One region of the Bacillus sp. K7 genome, then DNA from elsewhere that is predicted to be linked to it. Evidence: riboswitches for the same ligand, from Rfam matches in the RefSeq annotation. Region 1 holds a riboswitch; each other region holds the start of a gene.
What was found. A riboswitch is a leader RNA that binds a small molecule or an ion and turns the genes downstream of it on or off. The one in region 1 is predicted to bind S-adenosylmethionine.

Region 2: linked by a shared signal. The riboswitch ahead of mtnW (2,3-diketo-5-methylthiopentyl-1-phosphate enolase) and the one ahead of metI (cystathionine gamma-synthase/O-acetylhomoserine thiolyase) in region 1 are both predicted to bind S-adenosylmethionine.
Region 3: linked by a shared signal. The riboswitch ahead of M1D98_RS08245 (phosphoadenylyl-sulfate reductase) and the one ahead of metI (cystathionine gamma-synthase/O-acetylhomoserine thiolyase) in region 1 are both predicted to bind S-adenosylmethionine.

The regions. Positions count from the first base shown of each region.
Region 1 is NZ_CP096406.1:1,230,174-1,232,374, reverse strand. It holds gene metC (cystathionine beta-lyase) at 1-227, opposite strand, end outside; gene metI (cystathionine gamma-synthase/O-acetylhomoserine thiolyase) at 220-1,341, opposite strand; SAM riboswitch class I at 1,411-1,531, opposite strand; gene M1D98_RS06205 (esterase family protein) at 1,696-2,201, shown strand, end outside.
Region 2 is NZ_CP096406.1:1,422,506-1,424,706, forward strand. It holds gene mtnE (methionine-glutamine aminotransferase) at 1-808, shown strand, start outside; SAM riboswitch class I at 850-950, shown strand; gene mtnW (2,3-diketo-5-methylthiopentyl-1-phosphate enolase) at 1,034-2,201, shown strand, end outside.
Region 3 is NZ_CP096406.1:1,622,947-1,625,147, reverse strand. It holds gene cysP (sulfate permease) at 1-95, opposite strand, end outside; gene M1D98_RS08245 (phosphoadenylyl-sulfate reductase) at 107-808, opposite strand; SAM riboswitch class I at 969-1,074, opposite strand; gene pyrE (orotate phosphoribosyltransferase) at 1,219-1,851, opposite strand; gene pyrF (orotidine-5'-phosphate decarboxylase) at 1,848-2,201, opposite strand, start outside.

The sequences.
Region 1 (2,201 bases):
AAAGCCAATCCTCTCGTTCCGCCTTCCAGTGCGGCAATGGTTTCTTCGAGAGCTGTTCTTGTCGGCGTGCCTGAGCGGCTGTAGTCATATGCGCCAAACTCTTCAAATGAAGATTGATGAAATGTTGATGCATGCTGGATCGGCACACTGACGGCCCCTGTTGAACCGTCTGTTTTAAATGGATTGTGCACGAGCTGGGTTTCCAGCGTCCAATTGTGATTACTCAAATGAAACAGCTCCCTCTTTGACCTGACATAACGCCTGTTTTAGGTCTTCTTTTAAATCTTCCGCATGTTCAATTCCGACCGAAAAGCGCAGCAGACGATTGCAGACCCCGTTTGCGATGCGGATGTCTTCAGGAATATCCATGTGCGTCTGTGTGGCTGGATATGTAATAAAGCTCTCCACCCCGCCGAGGCTTTCCGCAAAACAAATGGTCTTCAGCGCTTTTAAAAACGGGTTCACCCACTCTTCTTTTTGCAGACGGAAGGACAGCATGCCGCCTTTTCCGGGATACAGCACATCCGCAATTTCTTCCTGCTCTTCTAAAAACGCCGCAAGCTCCTGCGCGTTTGCCTGATGCTGGCGCATTCTGAGGCTCAGCGTCTTCATTCCTCTCATGAGAAGCCATGAATCAAATGGAGGCAGGACAGCGCCGATGGCATTTTGGTGTTGAAACATTTCTTCTCCAAGCTGTTCATCTTTCACAACGACAAGCCCCGCAAGCAGGTCGTTATGCCCGCCTAAATACTTGGTTGCACTGTGTATCACAATGTCGGCTCCCAGCTCAAGCGGCTGCTGCAAGACCGGTGTGTAAAATGTATTATCAACGATCAGCAGAAGACCGTGCTCTTTTGTGATCTGGGCGATCTTTTCAATGTCCGCCTCCTGCATGAGCGGATTTGTCGGTGTTTCCACAAATACCGCTTTTGTATTCGGCGTTATCTTGGAGCGTAAACAGTCTTCGTCGCTGAAATCATCATAATGAAAGGTCAAGCCATATTTTTTCCATTCATTTTCAAACAAGCGGTACGTGCCGCCATATAGGTCGGATGAAACGATCAGTTCGTCTCCGCTTTTAAATAGCGCCATAATTGTTTGGATGGCCGCCATTCCCGAACTGAAGGCAAGCCCTCTCGCTCCGTTCTCTAAGCTGGCGATCGCGTCCTCCACAAGCTGGCGTGTCGGATTTTTTGTGCGGACATAATCAAATCCGGTTGATTCACCGATCCCTCTGTGGCGGTATGCTGTTGATAAATAAATAGGAGGACTCACTGTCCCCGTTACTTCGTCGCTTCGGTTCCCGATTTGGGCTAATTTCGTTTCAACATGCTGTGACATATAGCTGACACCTTCCCTTTTCAAAATAAAAAACCCCTTCTTCATAAGAAGAAGGGGTTTAAACGCTTCCTCTTATCTTCCAAGCATAAAACGCTTGCTGGATTTAGCACCTTGGCGCTTTGCACATATGCAAAACAGGCCGGTTGCTGAGGTTTCTAAGGGCCAGTCCCTCCACCTCTCACGATAAGAAATATCGATTTCAATTTTCTGATTGTTTTATATTAACTTAATTCGCAGTTTATTTCAATACTTTTTTCTTCGAGTTCCGAACGGTTTAAAGAGAGAAATTTCTAATAATTCATGGTACAATAATGGAAAACGCAAGAAAGTCTAGTTGTCCTGGAGGAATGTATTATGGCACCGAAAAACGGCACAGTGCAAGAAAAGAAATTCTTTTCGAAAGAGCTTAACGAGGAAATGACATTGCTCGTTTATCTGCCGTCCAACTACTCCCCTCTTTATAAATACCATGTTATTATCGCGCAGGACGGCCACGATTATTTCAGGCTGGGGAGAATTGGCAGACAGGTCGAGGAATTGCTGTCCAAACGTGAAATTGACCGGAGTATTATTATCGGTGTTCCTTATAAGGATGTTGATAAACGCAGAAAAACCTATCATCCGGAGGGCTCCAAGTTTTCAGCGTATAAACGGTTCATCGCCCATGAGCTCGTACCGTTTGCGGATGATGAGTATCCTACTTATCATGTCGGCTACGGACGCACGCTGATCGGCGATTCGCTCGGAGCGACCATATCGCTCATGACAGCACTCGATTATCCGAATATGTTCGGAAACATCATTATGCAGTCTCCCTATGTTGACAAGCATGTATTGGAGGCCGTGAAGCAGTCGGACAA
Region 2 (2,201 bases), 190 kb from region 1:
TGATTACTGGTCAGGTGTGGCACTCGCGAAAGCGAAGATGGAAATGATGCCGCTCGTAAAGGACAGGGCGTTTCTGCCTGATTACAGCAACATCCCCGCTGAAGTGAGAGAACAGGCGAAATTGATGTACTTGAATTATCCGAATAATCCGACTGGAGCTGTTGCTACCTCCGGTTTTTTTGAAGAAACCGTGAGTTTTGCAAAAGAAAACGGGATTTGTGTTGTTCATGATTTTGCTTACGGCGCTGTAGGATTTGACGGCTGTAAGCCGTTAAGCTTCTTGCAGACTGAAGGTGCGAAGGATATCGGCATTGAAATTTATACGCTGTCAAAAACGTATAATATGGCGGGGTGGCGGATCGGCTTTGCCGTCGGAAACGCTTCGGTCATTGAAGCGATCAATCTTTATCAAGACCATATGTTTGTCAGTCTTTTCAGAGCGACTCAGGAGGCTGCAGCGGCGGCACTGCTAGGTGATCAAACGTGCGTGGCGGAGCAAAATGCCCGATATGAAAGCAGGCGAAACGCTTGGATTGCGTCATGCCGGGAGATCGGCTGGGATGTGGCTGCTCCGGCAGGTTCTTTTTTTGCATGGCTGCCCGTGCCTGAAGGCTATACTTCCGAGCAGTTCTCAGACCTTTTGCTGGAAAAAGCGAATGTGGCCGTTGCGGCTGGAAATGGTTTCGGTGAATATGGCGAGGGCTATGTCAGAGTCGGGCTGCTGACAAGTGAAGAAAGACTCAAAGAGGCCGCTTATCGAATTGGGAAGCTGAACCTGTTTACCCAAAAAAGCATTGACAAGACTTGATAACGATGGGATAATTCAAAATAATTTATAAAATCTATATTTTCTTATCAAGAGCAGGCAGAGGGACGAGCCCGATGAAGCCCGGCAACCGACTTATAAAGCACGGTGCTAATTCTTGCAGCTGGCGGCTGAGAGATAAGATTCGGACGAGAAACGAAACCTCTTTAGACGCGATTGCTGTTTGAAGAGGTTTTTTTATATGGATGAAATGAAAGGAGCTCTGGCATGGGTGAGTTATTAGCAACATATCTCCTGACCGAACCGGGAGCCGATACAGAGAAAAAAGCGGAACAAATCGCAACAGGATTGACAGTAGGCTCCTGGACTGATCTGCCCCTTGTAAAACAGGAACAAATGCAAAAGCACAAGGGACGGGTGATAAAGGTCGAGGAAAGAGAAGGGACTCCTGCGTCAGGAAAACAAGCGGTGATCACAATTGCCTATCCTGACATCAATTTCTCTCAGGATATCCCGGCTTTGCTGACAACAGTATTTGGGAAGCTGTCGCTGGACGGAAAAATCAAATTACTCGATCTTCACTTCTCTGACGCGTTTAAGCGCACGCTGCCGGGACCGAAGTTTGGTGTATACGGCATTCGAAAGCTGCTGGGAGAGTTTGAGAGACCGCTGTTAATGAGCATTTTCAAAGGGGTTATCGGAAGAGACCTGAGTGATATTAAAGAACAGCTCAGACAGCAGGCGCTTGGCGGAGTTGACCTGATTAAGGACGATGAAATTTTCTTTGAGACAGGCCTGGCGCCTTTTGAAACAAGAATTACAGAAGGAAAGCAAGTATTGAAAGAAACGTATGAGCAAACCGGGCATAAAACGCTGTATGCGGTCAATTTGACCGGGCGTACGGCTGATCTGAACGACAAAGCGAGACGCGCTGCTGAATTGGGAGCGGATGCGTTATTGTTTAATGTCTTCGCTTACGGCTTGGACGTCATGCAAAGCTTGGCGGAAGATCCCGAAATCGCAATCCCGATTATGGCTCATCCAGCTGTCAGTGGGGCGTTTACGTCTTCTCCGTTCTACGGATTTTCTCACGCTCTTTTGCTCGGAAAATTGAACCGGTATTGCGGAGCCGACTTCAGTCTCTTCCCATCTCCGTACGGTTCGGTTGCGCTTCCAAAAGAAGATGCGCTGGCGATTCACGAAGAATGTGTGAGAGAGGATGCCTTTAACCAAACATTTGCCGTTCCGTCAGCAGGCATTCATCCCGGTATGGTTCCGCTTTTAATGCGGAATTTCGGCATAGATCATATTATAAACGCCGGGGGAGGCGTACACGGACATCCGAACGGCGCCCAGGGCGGTGGCAAAGCGTTCAGAGCCATAATTGATGCTGTTTTAGAAGCTCAGCCGATTGATGAAAAAGCCGAACAATGCA
Region 3 (2,201 bases), 390 kb from region 1:
CCAGAGCCGTAAGCAACTCCCATCGAAGCTGCAGCGCCGCTTGCACCAATATTCATCGCGAAAAACAAGCTAAATAAAATAGCGGCTAATTCCATTTTACAGCTCCTTATTCATGCAGTCCGCATTCTGTTTTCGCCATACCATTCCATCTTCCTGAGCGTAAATCCTCTGCAGTAAAAGCTGGAGCGGTACAAGGCGCGCAGCCAATACTTGGATATCCTTGGTCATGAAGCGGATTGTAGTCCAGCTCATTCCGGGATGTGTATCTCCAAATGTCTTTCCAAGTCCAGTGGATAAGCGGACATACTTTTACTGATTTGAATTTTTCATCTTTATTTAAGAAATTCGTATTGGCACGACTCGGCCCTTGATCACGGCGCAGGCCGGAAAGCCAGGCCGGATGTCCCGAAAGCGCCTCTCTTAAAGGAACGATCTTTCTGAGATAGCAGCATTGATTCGGTTCTCTCTCCCACAGTTTATCGCCATATTCACCAGCTTGCTCCTCAAGCGTGAGATCTGGTTTTTTCAGGATGATATGAAGACCCGGATAACGCTCTTTCACTCGTTCAATCGTTTCATAGGTTTCTTTAAAATGAAGTCCTGTATCAAGAAACACAATCTCTGCGTCTTTTTTCACTTTATAAATTAAGTCAATCAGAACGATTCCCTCAATTCCGAAACTGCAGGCATAAACAAGCTGATTGCCGTAATGGCCGTATGCCCACTTTAAAACTGACAGCGCTCCTTTATAAGGATCGTCTTCCGGAAATGTAATCGTTGGCTCTTCCCAATTATCGTACGTTAACATTTCTTCTTTCCTCCTTTCGGAGACAAACAGTCGCTTTCTGCTGATTGCCTTTTTCCAATTGTAATGTCATGCGCGGCTGCGGTGATTGCCGCCATCCCTTCTTCCTCTTAAAATAAAAAACTTTCGATCCGGCGGAAAGAAAGACAAGAACAGCATGCAGCCCTTATCTTTCAAAATGGATTTCATTTTGCTGGAAGTAGCACCTTACAAACTGTGCAGGTTGCCGGGCTTCATAGGTCCAGTCCCTCAGCCGCTCTTGATAAGTTTTTAGATTTGTAGTAAATTTTAGCACAATTCTAACATAAGTCAACCCGACTTTTTTTATAGGATTAATAAAAAAACAGACCTCGGGGCCTGTTTTCAACTGCATCAAGGCTTTGAGGCCTCTGTGCATCAGCGAAATTTATTTATTATTTTTTAAACCAATCTTTTGACTCGGGATTTCGTTTCCACGTTTTCAGCTTTTCTAAATCCCCTGAATGAATATTTCCGTTTTCAAGCGCGACCTGTGTGAGCGCATCATAATCAGTTAAAGAGTAGTATGGCAGTTCTGCCTTCTCAAACGCTTCCTGCGCTTGAGAAAGCCCGTACGTAAAGATTGAGACGACACCAAGCACTTCACAGCCAGCCGCTTGTAAAGCTGCCGCAGCTTCAAGCACGCTGCCTCCTGTAGAGATTAAGTCTTCAATGACGACCGTTTTTTGCCCCTTTTGCACGGCTCCCTCAATCTGATTGCCTTTTCCGTGCGCTTTCGGCTTGCTTCTCACATAACACATCGGAAGGTTCAAACGGTCAGCCGCCAGAGCAGCATGAGGAATACCGGCTGTCGCTGTACCCGCAATCATTTCAGCTTCAGGAAAATGCTCTTCGACAAGCTTGCGGATGCCTGAGGCCACATCATTTCTGACTTCCGGGAAAGATAGCGTAAGGCGGTTGTCACAGTAGATTGGCGATAAAATGCCGCTTGCCCATGTAAATGGCTCGTTCGGGCGTAAAAATACAGCTTGGATGTCTAATAAATGTTTTGCGATGATTTGCTTCATGATTTGATTCCCTCCCATTCGAGTTTGACAGCTTCATAGGCTTTTACTGGGTTTTTCGCTTTTGTAATCGAGCGTCCTACTACAATTGCGGATGACCCTTTCTCTCTTGCAATTGCAGGTGTCGCTACGCGGATTTGGTCATTCGCAGCGTCTTCTGACAGCCTGATCCCTGGAGTGACAGTCAGAAATGAAGACGGCACCGCTTGGTAAATGGCTTTTGCTTCATGAACAGAGCAGACCACTCCATCCAATCCGCTTTCTTCTGTTAGTTTGCTGTAGTGGACGACCGTGTCAATCAAAGGCTTTTCGATCAGCAGTTCATCTTTCATGATTTGTTCAGATGTGCTTGT